4 regions of the Bradyrhizobium sp. LTSPM299 genome follow, and region 4 is predicted to be linked to each of the others. Evidence: predicted binding sites of a transcription regulator. Region 4 holds the regulator's gene; each other region holds the start of a gene.

Region 1 (5,273 bases), on a different contig from region 4:
GGCGTTCTCGATGGCGCGTTCGCCTCCCTTGACGGCTACATACATCGCTTACGCTCCGCTTGTGATCAGCCGCGTGGTGCGGGGGATCGCGACAATCGCATCGTCATGGACCAGCACGACATCGATGCCGCGCGGAAACAAGGCTTCGTTGATGGTGAGCCGCTCGAACAGATCGCGCGGCCGGATCATCGCCTGCAACAGCGCAGTGCCATCGATGCCCGGGCCCTTCAATTCGAAGGTCGGCCCTTGCGTCAGGCTGTCGACCTGCAGGATCAGCGTGGTCGAACGGTCCGGATATTCGTTGCTGCCGAATGCGAAACGATCGAGCGCCGGCAGACTTCCCGCATCGCCGATCAGCGCAAAGTTGGCGATCGACGAATCCGCAATCACGGGCGCGCTGGTATGGAACTTGAGCCACCTGGCGACATCAGAGGTCGTCGACATCGCGGCATCGAGCCAGATCGGCGTATCGTGATCGAACAGCGTCAGCGCGATCGCAGCCGAGCCGCGCATCATGCCGGCGGGCGTTCCCGCCGTGGCGGTGATGCGCTGGACGCTGCCCGGGCGCGCCATCGCGTCCATCACCGAGCGGAAGGTCGATTGGGCCGACAACACCTTGTCGGCAAATCCTGCGGGCAGTTCGGCAAATGTCGTCATCACATCACCCCTCACCGCGCACCATGGTGTAGAAATCGACCCGCGTCGCCGCCGTCTCCGCGGCCTTGCGGCTCCGTTCGGTGATCATGACAGCGCGCAACGGCGCGATCACCTTCGCCTCCACCTCGCCGGACAAGTCCGCCGACTGCACCATGGCGTCGCACAGCGCGATCATCTGCGCCTTCTCGCTGTCGCGGCCGAGCGTGTAACCGAAGCCGACCTCGCCGGTCGCAAGCCGCACCGCCGCACGCGACACCGTCGCTTCGCCGAGATTGAACGGCGCACCGTCGCCGCCGATCCGGCCGCGCACCATCACGAGCCCGTTCTCCGGCTCGCGCAGGTTCTCATGCGCCGGCACCGTGATATCAGCGAGCCGTCCCGCGATCTCGGTAGCGCCGGAATGCGCCAGCACCGCCATCGCGGCCTTGCGCTGCGCCTCTTTGCTGTTCCGCACCATCGAATCCATGAGCAACCTTGCCTGAATCAAGTTGTCTATGATACTAGACAACTTGATAGCGGAACGCCATGACTGTTTCGTGACAAATCGACGATTTCTAGGTATCACCGCGGCATGAGCATGCAGGAGAGTTCCGGCGTCGCCTTGTGGCGGCAAGTCGCCGATGGCATCGAGCGCGGCATCGCCGACGGTCGCTTTGCCGCGGGCGAAAAGCTGCCCGGCGAGGTGGAGATCGCCGAGACCTATCGCGTCAACCGCCACACGGTACGGCGCGCGCTCGCAGCGCTCGCCGAACGCGGCCTGGTGCGCGCCGAGCGCGGCAGCGGCACTTATGTCGAGGCCCAGCGCCTCGCCTATCCGCTGCGCTCACGCACGCGGTTTTCCGAGATCGTCGGCGCCGGCGGCCACGAGCCGCGCGGCCAGTTGATCGATGCCGGCGACGACGTCGCCACCCGCGAGATCGCGCGCGAACTCGGGCTCAAGATCGGCGCTCCACTGATCCGGATCGAGTCAGTGCGGCTCGCCGACCGCACGCCGATCTGCGTCTCCACCACCTGGCTGTCAGCCGAACGGTTTCCCGATGCCGGCAGCGTGTTCGCCAATGTCCGCTCGATGACCAAGCTGCTGGCGCATTACGGCGTCAGGGATTACCGGCGCTCCTCGACCCGGATCACCGCGGCGATTGCCGACGCCACCGACGCCGCGCGGCTCGATCTCGCGCTGGGCCGCCCGGTGCTGGTGGTGGTTTCCACCGACGTGGATCCCGCGGACAAGCCGCTGGTCACCAAGCGCTCGCGCTTTGCCGCGGAGCGCGTCGAGTTTCTGGTGGAGAACAGTTGAGGTGATTTCTCCCTCGCCCCGCTCTTGCGGGGAGAGGGTTGGGGTGAGGGGCTGCCTCCGCAAACTCGATGGATTTGAATACGGGGATAGCCCCCTCACCCGGATTGCTTCGCAATCCGACCTCTCCCCGCAAGTGCGGGGCGAGGTGACTCTCTAGGCCACCGCCCGTTGTCCGATGATCGCAAAGCGCAGCTTGCTCGAGATGAAATCGATCGCGGCGACCGCGATCAGGATCATCAGGATTAGGAACGACACCTTCTGCCACTCCAGCACGCGGATCTGCTCGGCCAGTTGCAGGCCGATGCCGCCGGCGCCGACGATGCCGATGATGGTGGCCGAACGCGTATTCGACTCGATGAAATAGAGCACCTGCCCCGCAATAACAGGCAACACCTGCGGCAGCAGGCCGAAACGGATTTCATGCAGCACGCTGCCGCCGGAGGCGCGGATGCCCTCGACCTGCTTGCGGTCGGCGCCCTCGATCGCCTCCGAGAACAGCTTTCCGAACGCACCGAAGTCCGACACCATGATCGCCAGCACCCCGGCGAACGGGCCGAGGCCGACGACGTTGATCCAGACCAGTGCCCAGATCAGCGTATCGACGCCGCGGATCGAATCCAGGAAGCGGCGCACCGGAAAGCGGATCAGGTTCGAAGGAATGATGTTACGCGCCGCCAGCAGGCTCACCGGCAGCGCCAGGATCGCGGCGAGCGTGGTGCCGAGCAGCGCAATCGACAGCGTCTCGCCGAGTGCCTGCATATAGAGCGGAAACGATGAGCCCGGATTCGGCGGGATCATCATCATGGTGATCCAACCGAGTTGGCTCACCCCCGAAATCAGCTTCGATGCCGAAAAGTCGAGATCGACCAGCCCGAACACAAAGATCGCGAGCGCGGCTGCGATCATTGCCGGCATCGCCAGCCGCGCCGAGGCTGGCCGGGCGAAGACATCGGGATATTTCGCGCGTAGTTGCTCAGTGTCCGGCTTCGGTAATTGGCTCATCGGCGCGCCTCCTTGCCGAACAGCCGGCTGCGCAGCCAACCCGTCGAGATATCGATGATGAAGACCGTGACGATGATGGTGACGAGAATGGCGCTGACATCGGAATAGTAGAACTTGCGGATCGCGACCACGAACTCCTGACCGATGCCGCCGGCGCCGACAAAGCCCATCACAGACGCTTCGCGGACGTTGACCTCAAATCGCAGCAGCGCATAGCTGGCATAGCCGGTCACGACCTGCGGCAGCACGGCAAAGCGCATGCAGGACAGCCAGCTCGCGCCGGTGGAACGGATGCCCTCGACCGGCTTCATGTCCGCGTTCTCGACGATCTCGGCGAACAGTTTTCCAAGCGCGCCGGTCGAATGGATCGCGATCGCGAGTACGCCGGCCATCGGTCCGAGACCGAAGGCGATGACGAAGATCAACGCGAATACGATGCCGGGCACGGTGCGGGCGAATTCCAGCAGACGACGCACCGCGAAGCGCAACCACCGCGAAGGCGAGGTGTTCTGCGCGGCGAAGAAGTTCAGCGCAAAGGCGAACACCGCACCGATCAGCGTTCCGACATAGCTGATCAGCAACGTCTCGCCGAGCATCCGCAGCCACTTCTTCCAGCCCCAGAACCACTCGGCCGGATCGGTCCAGACCCGCGCGCCGGAATCGAGCGTGAGGATGCGGTCGAAATAGCTGATGAAATTGCCGAAATAGGTGAACAGCGTGCGCAGGTTCACCTCGGCGCCAATAGCGGCAATCAGCAGCGCTGCACAAAACACCGCAGCGGCGATCGTCATCTTCAGCCGCTTGCGCGCCACCGCCTTGCGATAGGCGTCATTCAGCACCGCAAGTTGCTGGGCCGGAAGAATAGATATGGCGGTCGCCATCGACGCGGGCCGATCTGCCTTAAGGGTTGAACGGAAAAGGGCCGGGTTATCCAACCCGGCCCAATTCGTTTGCGGCGATCGATCAGGACGCCTTCTTGCGCAGATTGTCCACGAACTTGATCAGCTCGATGGTCTTGTCGTAATCGGCGTTGGTGATCGGCTGCCACGGCAGGTTCTTACCGTCGGAGAGCTTCTTGTACGCTTCCGGATCCTTCTTGGCGGCATCGAGGAACGCCTGCTTGATCGCGGCCTTCATGTCGTCCGGAAGGCTCTCGAGATAGGCGTAGGGCGAGTTGATGATGAGGTCGGACTTCACGATGATGCGGAAGTCTTCCTTCTTGAGCGGCGTGCCGTCGCTCGACTTCACCATGTTCTTGTTAAGCATGCGGGTGAGGTTGGAGTCGTCATCGGCGTTCCACCAGTTGGCGGCGACGTCGACGGTGCCCTGCGCCAGCGCCAGCACGGCGTTCTCATGGCTGCCGGTGAAGATCGCCTTGGAGAAATAGGCGTCCGGATCGATACCCATCTGGTTCAGCTTGAAGCGCGGCATGTTGTTGCCGGAGGTCGAGTTCGGGTCGACAAGGCCGAGATTCTTGCCCTTGAGGTCCTCGATCTTCTGGTACGGGCTCTTGGCGAGCACGTAGAACACCGAATAATAGCCCTTCGAGCCGTCGGCGTTGACGTCGATCACGAAGGCATCCGTCTTGACGCCGGTGAGACGGGCGCGCGCGAACGACGCCGGGCCGTAATAGCCGATCTGGATGTTGCCGGCGCGCTGGCCTTCGATCACGGCCGCATAGTCGTTGGCGACGCGCAGGTTCACCTTGATGCCGAGTTCCTTGGACAGATAGTCCACGAATGCGCCGTAGCGCTCGGTCACGCCCGAGCCGTTCTCGGCGGGGATCACGGCGAAGGTGATTTCCGGATATTTGGTCTTCCAGTCGGAGGCCGAAGCCGAGCCGGCGAACGCCAGCGCGGCTGCGCCGGCCAGAACGATGCGACGAGTGATCATAATAAACCCTCTTGTGGTGGTTACGCCTGTTGGGTCGGGCAAAATGCCCGGCCGTCTGGAATCGGAAGTGCGCGACGCTCAGGCCGCGGCTGCGGTGCCGAGCGCCGGAGCGGTTGCGCCATCGGGTGCGGGCAGCGGCGCCGTCCCCATGACGTCATTGGCCTCAAGGTCGTACAGCTCACGCGCGATTTGATCGGTCAGCATCGCGGGCGCCCCGTCGAACACCACGCGGCCCGCGGCCATGCCGATCAAGCGATCACAATAGGTACGCGCCAGATCGAGCGAATGCAGGTTGCAGAGCACCGTGATGCCGAAGTGCTTGTTGATACGCAGCAGCGCGTCCATCACGATCTTGGTGTTGCGCGGATCAAGCGAAGCGATCGGCTCGTCGGCGAGGATGATGTCCGGCTCCTGCACCAGCGCG
Region 2 (5,273 bases), on a different contig from region 4:
GATTTACAAATATCAATTGCTATCTGAAATTAGATAGCAGATGATATTTGAAAATCAAATGGTATTTCAGGGATTCAGGAGTCCGATCCGTTGCCCAGGTTAAATCGCGAGGAAAGTCAGGCGCGTACCAGGAATCTCCTGATCGAGGCGGCGCGCGAGGAGATCATCAAGAAGGGATTTGCGCAGGCCTCGGTGCGCGACATCGCCGACGCAGCCGGATTTTCGCAGGGCGCGTTCTATTCGAATTTTCCCGACAAGGAGGCGATCCTGCTGGAACTGGTGCAACGGCACCAATCCGAGGAGCGCGCAAAAATCGAAGGCGTGCTGGGGCAGGCGTCGGGTGAGCCCGCGAAGGTGATGGCGGGCCTTGAAAAATGGGCCGCCACCGCCAATTCGGATCCCGGCTTCGCCGTGCTGGCGATCGAGTTGCAATTGCAGGCGCTGCGCAGTCCGACGTTCGCGCAAGGCTATAACGACCTCAACCGCAAGCACCGCCGTGCACTGGGCGTGCTGGTGACGCGCCTGTTCGAATTGCTCGGCAAGCAGGTGCCCGCCGATGCCATGGAAATCGCCACCGGCTTCATCGCCCTGGGCCGCGGCATGGCACTATTGTCGAGGGGCGGCGAAGTCAGCCGCAGCGGCCGGATCGTCGTCACGTTCCTGAAGGCGCTGATCGACTCGGCGCCGGACGCCTAGCGGCTTGTGGCGCGGGCCTGCCAAATCGGCAGGTGTTCTCAAGGCTTGTATGCCGTAATCCAGAGGAAACGGGCATCCTCGTTGTCTTGCTGAATGACCTCTGCCTTTGTGATCGCAAGGCCTGCATCCGATACAAGCCGCTTTGTCGTCTCCGCATCATGGTGGCTGAAGAACATGGTCGTTCCGAGCCAGTCGCCGGTCCAATCCTCGGCCGGCGTAGCACCAAAGCTGCCAACAAATCGTCCTCCCGGCGTCAGCCAGCGTGCGATACCCTCCAGCAGCATTGCATGCTCCTCTCGCGGAACGTGCGTGATCGAGTAGAACGCCGCGATCGCCTCAAATGACGCAGGTGGAAAGTTCACGCTCACCATGTCGGCATGGATGAACCGCGCATTCGGTACATTGCGCCGTGCGTGTTCGATCTGGCGCGCCGAGCCGTCAACGCCGGTGACCTCAAAACGGCGCGCTGTCAGGTCACGGGCAGCCGGCACTCCAGCGCCGCATCCGAGATCAAGCACCCGCGCGCCGACGCACAATCCATCCGCAATCTCAGCGAGCTTGCGGTCGCGCACCTCGGAGACGCCGAACCGTCCGAGATAGGCGTCGACGATCGCATCATATCCGGCGGCAACCAACCTCTTGCGATCGTCGCTGCCCAATCAGGTGCCTCTGGTCTACTTCGCGCCGAACGCCTTGAAGGTGATGATGGTGAGGGTGTCCTGGATACCAGGGAGCACCTGGACCTTCTCGTTGATGAAATGACCGATGTCGGTGTCGTGGTCGACGTAGAACTTGACCAAGAGATCGTAATTGCCCGCGGTGGAATAGATCTCCGACGCAATCTCGGCCTCCGCCAGCGCGTTGGCGACGGTGTAGGACTGGCCGAGCTTGCACTTGATCTGGACGAAGAAGGGAACCATCGCTGTGTCTCCGGGGATTTGGCGACAATAGGCCAAAAACGGAGGCCCAAGGCAAGCCAACTTGATGCTGATGGGCGGGCGCGCTAGGACAGGCCATGAACCCTTTGATATCAGCCCCTTACGTCATCAGATGACGCCGATCGCGCTCACCATCGCGGGCTCGGACTCCTCCGGCGGCGCGGGCATCCAGGCCGACCTGAAGAGCTTTGCGGCGTTCGGTGTTTACGGCGCCTCCGTGATCACGGCGCTGACGGCGCAGAACACCACAGGCGTCAGCGGAATTCACCTGGTGCCCGCGGCGTTCGTCACCGCGCAGATCGACGCGGTGTTTTCCGACCTTGCCGTCGGCGCGGTCAAGATCGGCATGGTGGCGCAGGCCGAGACGATCGCGGCGATCGCCGATGGGCTGAAACGCTGGTCGCCGCGCCACATCGTGCTCGACCCCGTGATGGTCGCAACTTCGGGCGACCGCCTCCTTGCGGCTGAGGCGGTCGACGCGCTCAAGGCGAGGTTATTTCCGCTGGCGTCGCTGATCACGCCGAACCTGCCCGAGGCCGCGGCCCTGCTGGACGAACCGGTCGCCGAGAGCGAGGCCGCCGTTGAGAGCCAGGCCCGCCGCTTGCTGGCTGCGGGATGCCGCGCGGTGCTGGTCAAGGGCGGCCACGGGCACGGCGCTGACAGCATCGACTATCTAATCGACGGTGAGCGCACCATTGCGCTTACCGCGCCGCGCATCGCCACACCAAACACCCACGGCACCGGTTGTTCATTGTCGTCAGCGATCACGGCAGGGCTCGCGAAGGGCGAAGACCTGGAAACCGCGGTGCGCAACGCCAAGGCGTGGATCACGGAAGCGATCGCAGCGGCGGACCGTTTTGCTGTCGGGCACGGCCACGGACCCGTGCATCATTTCCACAAGTTTTATTGAGGTCCGGTAGCCCGGATCGTCATTGCGAGCGAAGCGAAGCAATCCATATCTCCAAGCGCTGAGAGATGGCTTGCTTCGTCGCTGTCGCTCCTCGCAATGACGGGGATGGATGTTCCCGCGCAATGTTCCATTTGCTCACGCACCTCATGTCGCCAGATTGTCGCATCGCGCTGTTATCCGCTGTGGAGGGGCGTGCAACTGATTCTCGTTAAGGTTTATGGGGCCTTCGGTCACGGGGATCGTCATCGCCTTGTCACAGGAATCTGTTAGGTGCACAGGCATGGGAAGTGACTCCTCGAGTGAAGAAAGCCCCGAGCGGCGCTTTCGCACTTTGTTCATCTCCGACGTTCATCTCGGAGCCCGCGGTTCGCAAGCCGACCGTCTGCTGGACTTCCTCCGGACCCACGACGCCGACACGATCTATCTGGTTGGCGATATCGTCGATGGCTGGGCGCTGAAGTCGAACTGGTACTGGCCGCAGACCCACAACGACTTCGTGCAGAAGATGCTGCGCAAGGCGCGCAAAGGCGCCAAGGTGATCTACGTCCCGGGCAACCACGACGAGTTCCTGCGCAATTTCTACGGCACGCATTTCGGCGGCATCGACGTGGTGGAAAACGCCGTCCACACCGGCGCCGACGGCAAGCGCTATCTGGTGATCCACGGCGACATCTTCGATCTCGTGGTGCAGAACGCGCGCTGGCTCGCCCATCTCGGCGACAAGGCCTATGACTTCGCGATCCAGATGAATCGCTTCGTCAATTTCTTCCGCCGCATGTTCGGCGTACCGTACTGGTCGCTGTCGCAATGGGCCAAGCTGAAGGTCAAGAAGGCGGTGAACTATATCGGCGCGTTCGAGTCCACGCTGGCGGGCGAAGCGCGACGCCACGGCTGCGACGGCGTGATCTGCGGCCATATCCACTACGCGACGATTCATGACGAGCACGGCATCCGCTACATGAATTGCGGCGACTGGGTCGAGAGCTGCACGGCACTTGCCGAAAACGAAGACGGCAGCTTCGAGATCATCACCTGGACCGACCCGGAGCGCCGCGTTGCGCCGCTTCCGCGAGTCACGGCACGCGCTGCATGACGCATATCCTGGTCGCGACCGATGCGTGGCATCCCCAGGTTAACGGGGTGGTCCGCACGCTGACCATGATGGCGCAGGCGGCGAAATCGCTTGGCGTCGAGGTGAGTTTCCTGACGCCGGACTCGTTCCGCACCTTCGCGATGCCGAGCTATCGCGATCTCCGGCTCGCGCTGCCGAGCCCGGCGAAGATTGCCAGGCTGATCGAGGCGGCAAGGCCCGACAGCATTCACATCGCGACCGAAGGCCCGATCGGGCTTCTGGTCCGCCGTCATTGCCGCAAGCACGGCCTGCCGTTCACGACGAGTTTCCACACCCGTTTTCCCGAATACGTCTCCGCGCGCTCGCCGATCCCGGAATCCTGGATCTGGCGCGCGCTGCGCTGGTTCCACAAGCCGAGCCAGGCGGTGATGGCGGCGACGCCGGCGCTGGCCAGCGAGCTGCGCCAGCGCGGCTTCCGCAACGTGGTGCTGTGGTCGCGCGGTGTCGATACCGGGCTGTTCCATCCGCGCGATGTCGATCTCTGCCTGCCGCAACCGGTCTACCTCAGCGTCGGCCGCGTGGCGGTGGAGAAGAACCTCGAGGCGTTCCTCGATCTCGATTTGCCCGGCACCAAGATCGTGGTCGGCGACGGTCCGGCACGTGCGTCGCTGGAACGCAAATACCCGAAAGCCGTGTTCCTCGGCGCCCGCCATGGCGAGGAACTGGCCGAGATCTATTCCGCCGCCGATGTGTTCGTGTTCCCGAGCCGGACCGACACCTTTGGCCTCGTGCTGCTCGAGGCGCTGGCGAGCGGGCTGCCGGTTGCCGCTTTTCCGGTCACTGGCCCCCGCGACGTGATCGGTGCCGCCCCGGTTGGCGTGCTCGACGAGGATTTGCGCCATGCCTGCCTGGAAGCCTTGAGCATTCCGCGTCAGGCCTGTGTCGATTTTGCCGCGCTTCATACCTGGCAGGCCTCCGCCCGGGTGTTCATCGACCGTGCCACGAATGTCCGGCCCGCCCTGCCGGACGATGAGGGGGGAATCGTGGTAGAATTCGGTGCCGAAGAGCATCATTTTGCTATTCTGCCGGCCACCCAGCCGACCTCACGCTGAAGCGTCTTGCTCGGCGGTCCGCTGCCGCGATACAGTCCGCGGATGACCGAAACCGCCTCGACTCCCCTTGTCGCCGCCGCGGACATCGACGCCGCCGCAAAGGTGGTCGCACCGTTCGCGGTGCGCACGCCGCTCCTGACCTTTCCGGTCCTCGACGAACGCATCGGCACCAAGGTCTTCCTGAAGCCCGAAATGCTGCAGCGGACCGGATCGTTCAAGTTCCGTGGCGCCTTCAACAAACTGGCCTCGATCCCGCTAGCGCAGCGGAGCGGCGGCGTGGTCGCGTTCTCCTCGGGCAACCATGCCCAGGGCGTCGCGGCCGCAGCCAAGATCCTCAACATGCAGGCGACCATCGTGATGCCTGCGGATTCCCCGCTGACCAAGCGCGAGCGGACCAAATCCTATGGCGCCGAGGTCGTGCTCTACGACCGCGATCGCGACGACCGCGAGGCGATCTCCAACGACATCGCGCGCAAGCGCGGCGCGACGCTGGTGCGTCCCTATGACGATCCCTTCGTGATCGCGGGCCAGGGCACCGCCGGCCG
Region 3 (5,273 bases), on a different contig from region 4:
GCACCTGGATCGCGCCGCTGGTGATCTTCGGCGAACTGGCGTCGACGGCCGTCTGCACCTGCGGAAACTTGGTGCGCAGCACCTTCTCGACATCGTTGCGCAGCGAAGCGTTGCTTTCTGCCGAGACGAACGCGACCGTGCCTGAAGCCAGGTGGTTGGCATCGCTGAGCTCGGCGAAATCGGTATAGACCGCGTTGGCGCTATAGCCCTGCTGCAGCAGATAGTCCTGCATCTGCTTCGCCAGGTCCTTTTGCTCGGCGACATAGAGCACGACCACGACCTTGTTCTTGTTAGCGTCGGTTTCCAGCGGCGCGGCGGCCGGCGCCGCGGCTACTCTGGTCGCTTTCTCGAGCGCCTCGACGCGCCTGCGCAACGCCACGATCTGTCCCTTGACGTCGGCCCCCTGCTCGCCGACATCGGCCTTGATCTGCTGGGTCTGCGTCTGCAGCTGTTCCCTGACCAGGCTGACTTCGGTGCCGCCGGGCAGCTTGATGGCGAGATTGAGGATGGTCGGCGCGACGCACAGCAACGCCGCAACACCAAGCACGGCTGCGACGCCATTGGGGATGTCAGGATTGTTGAGGATCCTGCGCACCAATGCCCCGATCAGACCAAGACCGGCGAGAAGTGGCACGCCGACGATGGCAGCGGTCAGCCAGACATTATCCACGCGGCACCTCCAGAGGTTGCTGGCATATCATAAGGCTATTTCAGGGAAGTGTCAGCCGTTTCCGCGCTGCGCCCGCAGCTTGGCCCAATAGTCCAGCCGCTTGCGGATCTCGCGTTCAAAACCGCGGTCGGGCGGATCGTAGAAGGTCTGGCGCCCCATCGCTTCCGGGAAATAGTCCTGACCGGAGAACGCGTCCGGCATGTCGTGGTCGTATTGATAGCCCGAGCCGTAGCCTTCCGACTTCATCAATTTGGTCGGCGAATTCAGGATGTGCTTCGGCGGCAGCAGCGAGCCATTCTGCTTCGCCGCCTGCATCGCAGCGCCAAACGCGGCGTAGGCTGCGTTCGATTTAGGCGCGGTGGCGAGATAGATCACGGCCTGCGCGATCGCGAGCTCACCCTCCGGCGAGCCGAGGAAGTCATAGGCATCCTTGGCGGCGTTGCAGACCGCCAGCGCCTGCGGATCGGCAAGCCCGATGTCCTCCACCGCCATCCGCACCACGCGCCGCGCCAGGAACAGCGGATCCTCGCCGGCATCGAACATGCGGGCGAGATAATACAGCGCAGCGTCCGGATCCGAGCCGCGCACCGACTTGTGCAGCGCCGAGATCAGATTGTAATGACCGTCGGCGGACTTGTCATAGATCGGCGCACGGCGTTGCAGTATCTCCTGCAACTGCTCGGCGTTGAACACCTCGTCCTTGCGCGCGGCCCGCCAGACCTCCTCCGCCAGGGTCAGCGACGCGCGGCCGTCCCCATCAGCCATCCGCACCAGCACCGCGCGGGCTTCCACATCGAGCGGCAGCGCCCTGCCCTCGATCTTCTCGGCATTGGCGAACAGTTTTTCGATCGCGGCGGAATCGAGCGAGTGAAACACCAGCACGCGGGCGCGCGACAAGAGCGCCGCGTTGAGTTCAAACGACGGATTTTCGGTGGTGGCGCCGACCAGCACCACCGTGCCGTCTTCCATCACAGGCAGAAAAGAATCCTGCTGCGCGCGGTTGAAGCGATGCACCTCGTCGACGAACAACAACGTGCCCTTGCCGGTCTCGCGGCGGCCGCGCGCAGCGTCGAACACTTTCTTCAGGTCGGCAACGCCGGAGAACACCGCCGATATCTGCTCGAAATGCAGCTCGGTGGCATCGGCCAATAGCCGCGCCACCGTGGTCTTGCCGGTGCCCGGAGGTCCCCAGAACACCAGCGAGCCCAGCGTGCGTGTCTCGAGCATGCGGGTCAGCGCGCCGTCGGGACCGAGGATGTGGTCCTGGCCGACGACATTGGCGAGCGATCGCGGGCGCAGCCGGTCCGGCAGCGGTCGCGGAGCGTCCTGCTCCATCCCCGCCGCGGCGAACAAATTGGCAGCGTCGCGCGGTTGCTTTGGGCTCACTTGGGGCTCATCCGCCGAGCGTCACGTTGATCTGCTGGCCACCGCGCACCAGCGTGATGCGCCAGACCCTCGTCCCGGTCTTCGAGGCCTTGTCGAGGTCGCTGGTCCGCGTGATCTTCTCATTGTTGACCGCGAGGATGATGTCGCCCTTCTGGAAGCCGACACTGGCTGCGGTAGCGTCGTCGGCGAGATCGGTCACCACGACGCCCTCGGCCCCGGCATCGAGATGCAGCTCATCGGCCACCGCGGGCGAGATGTTGGCGACCCTGGCGCCCTGGAACGGCGACCGCGCGGTCAGCACGATCTCGTCGCGGTCGGTGTCGGGCGCGGTCTCCAGCGCCACGGTGAGCTTCACGGCCTTGCCGCCGCGCTGCACGTCGATCTGCGCGCTGCCGCCGAGCGGACGGGTCGCAAAGCGATAATCGAACGCATTGGGATCATCGATGGCCTGCCCGTCGATCGCGACAATCAGGTCGGAAAGCTTCAGCCCCGCACGCGACGCCGGGCTGTTCGGTGCGACATTGGCGACCAGCGCGCCGCTCGGCAGCTTCAGCCCCAGCGTCTCGGCGATCTCGGGCGTCACCGCCTGCAGGCGCGCGCCGAGCCACGGCCGCTTCACCGCCTTGCCGCCGCTCTTGGCGGAGGCCACCACCACGCGCACCATGTTGGCCGGGATGGCAAAGCCGATGCCCTGCGAGCCGCCGGAGCGCGAGAAGATCGCGGTGTTGATGCCGGCGAGCCGGCCGGTCATGTCGACCAGCGCGCCGCCGGAATTGCCGGGATTGATCGCGGCATCGGTCTGGATGAAGAACTGGTAGTCGGTGATGCCGACCTGGGTGCGCGCCAGTGCCGAGATGATGCCGTGCGTGACGGTCTGGCCCACGCCGAACGGATTGCCGATCGCGAGCACCACGTCGCCGACCAACAGCTCATCGGAATTGGCGAAGTCCAGCGTCGTGAACTTCTCCTTGGTGTCTTTCAGCCTGAGCACCGCAAGGTCGGTGCGGCTGTCCTTCAGCACGATCTCGGCCTCGTATTCGCGCTTGTCGGCGAGCGAGACCTTGACCTGGTCGGCGCCCTCGATCACGTGATTGTTCGTCACGACGAGGCCGGACGCATCGACCATCACGCCGGAGCCGAGCGAACGCTGCATCTGCTCGGGCTGCTGTCCCGGCGCGCCGAAGAAGCGGCGGAAGATCGGATCGTCCAGGAACGGATTGCGGACCTGCACGGTCTTGGCCGCGTAGACGTTGACCACCGCCGGCTGCACCCGCTGCACAATCGGCGCATAGGACAGCCGCAGCTCCGCCTGCGAGGATGGCACGCGGCGGTCCTGGGTCTGGGCGTAGCAAAGACTCGCCGAGAAGGTCAGCGTGCAAAGGGCGGCAATAGCAGCAAAGCGGACAGATCCGAGCATTCTCACCTCTCGCGGAAAACGCCGGAATATAGGCGCGTTCGCGCGGCAAATGAAGGGTATTCGGTTCAATATCTCGTACCCCGGCCGGCCGGTGCAAAACCCGACGCAGACGGATTGCAGGCCACCGCCAAACTTATATGATCCATGTCATCTCACTGCGCGGCCTCGCCTGTTGCGTGTGTACAACAAGCGGAACCGTGATCGCTTCGTGCGCTGTCGTGCGTCAGTCACGATGCACTTCTACGACTCAGGTTTCGGTGAGTGGGGAATTCCAACGCAACAGGGGAGCATAACATGGGTGCGACAAGGGTTGGTGCAATCGTCATAGGCTTGGCAGGGGCTCTGGCCGCCTCGCCCGCGCATTCCGAATCGTCCGGCAGCAACGCCGAGATCGCGCTGCTCAAGCAGCAGCTCCACATGCTCGAGCAGAAGCTCGACAAACTGCAGCAGCAGACCAACGCAAACACCGCGACCGCGGCCACCGCGAACGCCCACGCGAAGGCGGCAGATGCAAAGGCTGCGACCGTCGCCAACGCCAACGCCGCGCTTCCGGTCAAGGGTCCGGTCGCGCCGTTCGGGGTCGTGGTGTCGATGCCGAACAATCGACCGACGATCTGCACCGCGGACGAGCAGAACTGCATCGCAATCACGAGCCGCGTGCACTGGGACGTCGGAGGTTATAACTATCGCCCCGATACGGCCGGGACGTCGCCTCAGAAGCTCGACGACGGCGAGAATCTCCGCCGCGCGCGCATCGGTGTCATCGGCAAATTCTTCGGCGACTGGAATTACGCGCTGATCTACGACTTCGGCGGCACCGCCGACGGCTTCGGCGGCACCGGCGCGGCGGGCGCGACTGCGGTCGGCTTCCTTCCGGGCGGCGCGACGGCGGGCGTCGAAAATGCCTATCTGAGCTACACCGGATTCAAGCCGTTCGGCGGCAAGATGGCGATCGAAGGCGGCATCATGGACCTGCCGTGGACCATGGACGAAGCCACCAGCTCCAACGACATTCTCTTCATGGAGCGTGCCTCGGTTGGCATCATCGCACAAAATATCGCAGCCGGCGACTTCCGTTCGACCTTCGGCACCCGCTGGTGGAACGATCAGCTCTGGGTCGGCGGCTATGTGACCGGACCGACCACGGGCGCGATCCACTCCGCGTCCACCGTCTCGCCGCCCGGAACATCGGAGCAATATGGCGGGGTCGTCCGTATCGCCGGCAACCCGATCAGCGGCAAGAATTACTCGGTGCATATCGGCGCCGATGCGGAGTGGCTGATCCAGCCGCCGCGCAACCTGGTGACGCAGGCGCAGACCCTTACGCTGAGCGACCGGCCCGAGCTACGCATCGATCCGACGACGCTGATTTCGACGGGCGCGATCGCCAATGTCTCCGGGGCACAGGTCTACGGCGTCGAAGCAGCAGCCACCTACGGCTCGTTCATCGCGCAGGGCGAGTACTACTGGTTCAATGTCGACCGCACTGCGAACACCGGACTGCCGCCGTTCGGCGCGCCGAGCCTGAAATTCGACGGCGGCTACGCGCAAGTCGGCTACGTGCTGACCGGCGAGACGCGCGCCTACAATCCGGCGACGGCCTCCTATGGCGGCATCAAGCCGGCGGATCCGTTCTCGCTGGCCAGCGGCGGCTGGGGCGCCTGGGAAATCGCCGGACGCGTGAGCCAGATGAACCTGAACGATCAGCTCGCCACGGCGGCCGGCATCGCGGGCGGACGGCAGACCATCTACACCGCCGCGCTGAACTGGTACGTCAACGGCAACGTCCGGTTCATGCTG
Region 4 (5,273 bases):
TTCGGCATCCGCCTCTACGAGAAGATTTCGAAGTCCGAGATGGACGACCGCGTCGAGAAGGCGCTGCGCGGCGGCGCGCTGTGGAACGAGGTCAAGGACAAGCTGAACGCCTCGGGCCTCTCGCTCTCCGGCGGCCAGCAGCAGCGCCTGTGCATCGCGCGCACGGTTGCGGTGCGGCCCGAAGTGATCCTGTTCGACGAGCCGTGCTCGGCGCTCGATCCGATCTCGACCGCCAAGGTCGAGGAGCTGATCCAGGAGCTGTCCGAGGACTACACGATCGCGATCGTCACCCACAACATGCAGCAGGCGGCGCGCGTCTCCGACAAGACCGCCTTCATGTATCTCGGCGAACTGATCGAGTTCGACGACACCAACAAGATCTTCACCTCGCCGAGCGATCGACGTACCCAGGATTACATCACCGGCCGGTTCGGTTGAGGAGATAACACATGGCTTCTGAACATACCGCCAAGGCGTTCGACAGCGACCTGCAGGAACTCACCCGCCTGGTCGCCGAGATGGGCGGCCTGGTCGAGCGCATGATCACCGAGTCGGTCGATGCGTTGATCCGCCGCGACGTCGCGCTCGGCAAGCGTGTCGTCGCCGCCGACATCGAGATCGACAGCCTGCAGCGCGTCATCGAGGAACGCGCGGTTCTGACCATCGCGCGCCGCCAGCCGATGGCGATTGATCTGCGCGAGATCGTCGGCGCGATGCGCGTGGCCACCGACCTCGAGCGGATCGGCGACCTCGCCAAGAACATGGGCAAGCGCGTCGCGGCGCTGGAGAGCGATTTCCAGCCGCTCAAGCTGATCCGCGGCCTGGAGCACATGACCGATCTCGTGCTGTCGCAGGTCAAGTCGGTGCTCGACGCCTATGCGGCGCACGATCTGCCGGCGGCGATGGCGGTCTGGAAGGGCGACGAGGAGGTCGACGCGATCTGCACCTCGCTGTTCCGCGAACTGCTGACCTACATGATGGAAGATCCGCGCAACATCTCGTTCTGCATCCATCTGATGTTCTGCGCCAAGAACATCGAGCGGATCGGCGACCACGCCACCAACATCGCGGAAACCGTCTTCTACATGATCGAAGGCCAGCAAATCATGGACAAGCGTCCGAAGGGCGACATGACCAATTTCGCCACCACGGTTCCGGGCAGTTAATTTCGGTTCGCGTCAGGGCAACGGATCAAGACAGAGAGAGAGAACACAAAGCGATGAGCGCACGCATTCTGGTGGTCGAAGACGAAGAAGCGCTGACGACGTTGTTGCGCTACAACCTCGACGCGGAAGGCTATGACGTCGAGACGGTCGGCCGCGGCGACGACGCCGACACGCGGCTGAAGGAGCGCATTCCCGATCTCGTGGTGCTGGACTGGATGCTGCCGGGCCTCTCCGGCATCGAACTGTGCCGCCGCCTGCGGGCGCGGCCCGAGACCAAGCAGCTGCCGATCATCATGCTGACCGCGCGCGGCGAGGAGAGCGAGCGGGTACGGGGCCTTGCCACCGGCGCCGACGACTACATCGTCAAGCCGTTCTCGGTGCCGGAGCTGTTGGCGCGGGTGAAGGGCCTGCTGCGCCGGGCAAGCCCGGAGCGGCTTGCGACCGTGCTGACCTATGGCGACATCGAGCTCGATCGCGAGAAGCGCCGCGTCGCGCGCTCCGGCCGGCCGATCGATCTCGGCCCGACCGAGTATCGGCTGCTCGAGTTCTTCCTTGAGCATCCCGGCCGCGTGTTCAGCCGCGAGCAATTGCTCGACAGCGTCTGGGGCCGCGACATCTATATCGACGAGCGCACCGTCGACGTGCATATCGGCCGTTTGCGCAAGCTGCTCAATCCGGGCCGCGAGCAGGATCCGATCCGCACCGTGCGCGGCGCGGGCTACGCGCTGGATGACCGTTTTGCCAAGGCCGAGCCGCAGCAGTAAGGCCGCGCGAGCTTTCACAATTGTCGTCCCGGCGAAAGCCGGGGCCCATAACCACAAATCTTGATTGTTGGAATACGCTGGAGCCCCAGCGGGGCACAACCACTCGCGTCGGTCGTTATGGATCCCGGCTTTCGCCGGGATGACGCCGTGGATGGAGTCGGCTTACCTACCGCGTCGGCTTGGGCGCCGGCCGCCGGCGATCATTCGCCGGCTGGTAGGCGATGCGCGAGTGATGTGCGCAATAGGGCAGGCCGCCGAGCGCCTTGCCGCCGCAGAAGAAGAAATCCGGGCTCGACGGATCGCCGACCGGCCAATGGCAGGTTGCCTCGTTCAGCTCGAGCAGCGACAGCCGCTGGCTCATCGGCACGACGTTGTCGTAGGTGACCGGATCGGCCTCCATCTCGACCTCGAAGGCGTGGGCCAGCGCGGTGTTGCCGCGCGACACCGGGCGCGCCACCCGCATCATATGCTGCGCCGGACGTGCCTTGCGTTGCCGCGGCGCGGCCGCGGAAGGCGCCTTGGCACGGCCGGACAGGCCGAGCCGGTGCACTTTGCCGATCACGGCATTTCGCGTCACATTGCCAAGTTCCGCCGCGATCTGGCTGGCGGACAGGCCGGATTCCCAGAGCTTCTTCAGCTGCTCGACGCGATCGTCGGACCAGGTCAATACAGTCATCACATTCATCCCTTCGCCTAGCACCGGCCAATCCTTGGAGCGGTGCTGCGAGCCAAATCTCGAAAAACTCCTGCGGTCAGAATCCCTTGGCCCTCGCCGGGCACGCCTATGCGCCCGAACGTCTACGCAGAACGAAAGGCTACTTAAGGGGTCCAGTACTACCGCACGAGATGTCGTACCCGACAGCCCAAACGCTACAATATGGCGTGACTCTGGCGCAAGAGTCCGCGGTCGCGCGTCCACATGTTCCCACACTTATGCATTGCAATTCCACTTTTCCACCGCACCGGAATGCTCCGGATTGCGCTCGATTCGGACCGCAGGAAGGCCGCTTCCGGCGATTGACAGTTACTGCCCGCAGCATAGAATGCCCGTACGTGCCGCCCGAAAAGGCGGCACGTTTTGTTTTCCGAAGCTGGCTGTTGTCGTGTTGGCGTCAAGGCGCGCGGCAATTGTCGGCCTCAAACCCGTCAGTGATGGTCATGACCAACAGCGCAGCGTCGCATCTGCTTCCCGTCTTCGCCAGGGTCGATCTCGGCTTCGAGCGCGGTGAGGGCGCCTGGTTGATCGCAACCAATGGCGACCGCTATCTCGACTTCACCTCCGGTGTCGCGGTGAACGCCCTTGGGCACGCGCACCCGCATCTGGTCGCGGCGCTGCAGGAGCAGGCGACGAAGCTCTGGCACATGTCGAACCTGTTCAAGAGCCCGGACGGCGAGAAGCTCGCCGCGCGGCTTTGCGAGCAGAGCTTCGCCGACTTCGTGTTCTTCTGCAATTCCGGCGCGGAGGCGATGGAGGGCGTGATCAAGCTGGTCCGCCATTATCACTTCTCCAAGGGGCATCCCGAGCGCTACCGCATCATCACCTTCGAAGGCGCCTTCCATGGCCGCACGCTGGGGACGCTCGCCGCCACCGGCTCGGCCAAATACCTCGAGGGCTTTGGCCCGCCGATGGACGGCTTCGACCAGGTGCCGCACGGCGACATCGAAGCCGTCAAGAAGGCGATCGGACCGCACACCGCTGGCATCCTGATCGAACCGGTGCAGGGCGAGGGCGGCGTGCGCTCCGCGCCACATGCCTTCTTCAAGGCGTTGCGCCAGCTCTGCGACGAGCACGGCCTGCTGCTCGCGTTCGACGAGGTGCAGACCGGCATGGGCCGCACCGGCGATCTGTTCGCCTACAAGCGCACCGGCGTCACACCCGACGTGATGTCGCTCGCCAAGGCGCTCGGCGGTGGCTTCCCGATCGGCGCGGTGCTGGCAAGCGCGGAAGCCGCGGCAGGTATGGCGCCGGGCTCGCACGGCTCGACCTTCGGCGGCAATCCGCTCGCGGTGGCGGCGGCCAACGCCGTGCTCGACGTCATGCTCAAGCCCGGCTTCTTCGATCACGTGCAGCGGATGTCGCTGCTGCTCAAGCAGAAGCTCGCCTCCGTCGTCGACCGCTATCCCAGCGTGCTCTCCGACGTACGCGGCGAGGGCCTTCTGATCGGCGTCAAGGCCGTGGTGCCCTCCGGCGATCTCGTCGCCGCACTGCGCAATGAGAAGCTGCTGACCGTCGGGGCCGGTGACAATGTCGTGCGGTTCCTGGCACCGCTGATCGTCACCGAGGCCGAACTCGACCTGGCGGTCGCAAGCCTCGAGCGCGCCAGCGCTGCGCTGTCGGCGGCGCTACCGAAGAAGGCGGCCGGGTGATGAGCAAGCCGGTACGACACTTCCTCGATATCGACGAACTGCCGCTTGCCGAGCTGCGTAACATGCTCTCGGCCGGCGCTGCCATGAAGGCGGCGCGGAAGGCGCACGAGAAGCCCAGGAAGCCGCTCGAAGGCAAGACCCTGGCGATGATCTTCGAGCGCCCGTCGACCCGCACCCGGGTGTCGTTCGACGTCGGCATGCGCCAGCTCGGCGGTGAATCGATCATGCTGACCGGCACCGAGATGCAGCTCGGCCGCGGCGAGACCATCGCCGACACCGCGCGCGTGCTGTCGCGCTATGTCGACGCGATCATGATCCGCATTCTCAACCACGATGCGCTGCTCGAGCTCGCCGCCCACGCCACCGTTCCCGTCATCAACGGGCTGACGCGCCGCTCGCATCCCTGCCAGGTGATGGCCGACCTGATGACCTTCGAGGAAAATCGCGGCTCGATCGAAGGCAAGACGGTGGCCTGGACCGGCGACGACAACAACGTGCTGGCCTCCTGGGCCCACGCTGCCGAGCGCTTCAAGTTCAACCTCAACATCGCTACGCCGCCGGAGCTCGCGCCGAAGAAGCCGATGCGCGACTGGATCAAGGCGACCGGTGCGCCGATCGTGCTCGGCACCGATCCGGAGGCCGCGGTGCACGGCGCCGACTGCGTCGTCACCGACACCTGGGTGTCGATGGGCGACAAGGAGGGCGAGCACCGCCACAACGTGCTTAAGCCCTATCAGGTCAATGCCAAGCTGATGCAGCTTGCCAAGCCCGACGCGCTGTTCATGCACTGCCTGCCGGCACATCGCGGCGAGGAGGTCACCGACGAGGTGATCGACGGCCCGCAATCCGTCGTATTCGATGAGGCGGAAAACCGCCTGCATGCGCAGAAGGGCATTCTGGCCTGGTGTTTTGGCGCAGTGGCGTAGCGCCCACAATTGTCGTCCCGGCCAAGCGTGGCGCGAGCCGGGACCCATAC

What was found. The regulator PhoB, encoded in region 4, activates phosphate uptake and scavenging genes when phosphate is short. The targets are predictions, from matches to a motif close to TGTCATNNANCTGTCAT.
Region 1: phnF (phosphonate metabolism transcriptional regulator PhnF) is a predicted target of PhoB. The motif match lies at 1,183-1,199, and genes of this name have one in related genera.
Region 2: UP10_RS38900 (UDP-2,3-diacylglucosamine diphosphatase) is a predicted target of PhoB. The motif match lies at 2,785-2,801, and genes of this name have one in related genera.
Region 3: UP10_RS01715 (OprO/OprP family phosphate-selective porin) is a predicted target of PhoB. The motif match lies at 3,688-3,704, and genes of this name have one in related genera.

Annotation. Positions count from the first base shown of each region.
Region 1 covers NZ_JYMU01000016.1:11,297-16,569, reverse strand. Annotated here, with positions in the region: gene UP10_RS10525 (carbon-phosphorus lyase complex subunit) at 1-45, opposite strand, end outside; gene phnH (phosphonate C-P lyase system protein PhnH) at 49-657, opposite strand; gene phnG (phosphonate C-P lyase system protein PhnG) at 662-1,123, opposite strand; gene phnF (phosphonate metabolism transcriptional regulator PhnF) at 1,229-1,954, shown strand; gene phnE (phosphonate ABC transporter, permease protein PhnE) at 2,108-2,956, opposite strand; gene phnE (phosphonate ABC transporter, permease protein PhnE) at 2,953-3,837, opposite strand; gene phnD (phosphonate ABC transporter substrate-binding protein) at 3,920-4,849, opposite strand; gene phnC (phosphonate ABC transporter ATP-binding protein) at 4,928-5,273, opposite strand, start outside.
Region 2 covers NZ_JYMU01000090.1:42,325-47,597, reverse strand. Annotated here, with positions in the region: gene UP10_RS38920 (TetR/AcrR family transcriptional regulator) at 91-696, shown strand; gene UP10_RS38915 (class I SAM-dependent methyltransferase) at 735-1,355, opposite strand; gene UP10_RS38910 (Lrp/AsnC ligand binding domain-containing protein) at 1,371-1,616, opposite strand; gene thiD (bifunctional hydroxymethylpyrimidine kinase/phosphomethylpyrimidine kinase) at 1,747-2,544, shown strand; gene UP10_RS38900 (UDP-2,3-diacylglucosamine diphosphatase) at 2,825-3,637, shown strand; gene UP10_RS38895 (glycosyltransferase family 4 protein) at 3,634-4,728, shown strand; gene UP10_RS38890 (threonine/serine dehydratase family protein) at 4,771-5,273, shown strand, end outside.
Region 3 covers NZ_JYMU01000006.1:138,300-143,572, forward strand. Annotated here, with positions in the region: gene UP10_RS01700 (hypothetical protein) at 1-670, opposite strand, end outside; gene UP10_RS01705 (replication-associated recombination protein A) at 722-2,005, opposite strand; gene UP10_RS01710 (DegQ family serine endoprotease) at 2,064-3,473, opposite strand; gene UP10_RS01715 (OprO/OprP family phosphate-selective porin) at 3,768-5,273, shown strand, end outside.
Region 4 covers NZ_JYMU01000058.1:12,582-17,854, reverse strand. Annotated here, with positions in the region: gene pstB (phosphate ABC transporter ATP-binding protein PstB) at 1-438, shown strand, start outside; gene phoU (phosphate signaling complex protein PhoU) at 450-1,166, shown strand; gene phoB (phosphate regulon transcriptional regulator PhoB) at 1,220-1,930, shown strand; gene UP10_RS29140 (GcrA family cell cycle regulator) at 2,097-2,606, opposite strand; gene UP10_RS29135 (aspartate aminotransferase family protein) at 3,089-4,297, shown strand; gene argF (ornithine carbamoyltransferase) at 4,297-5,223, shown strand.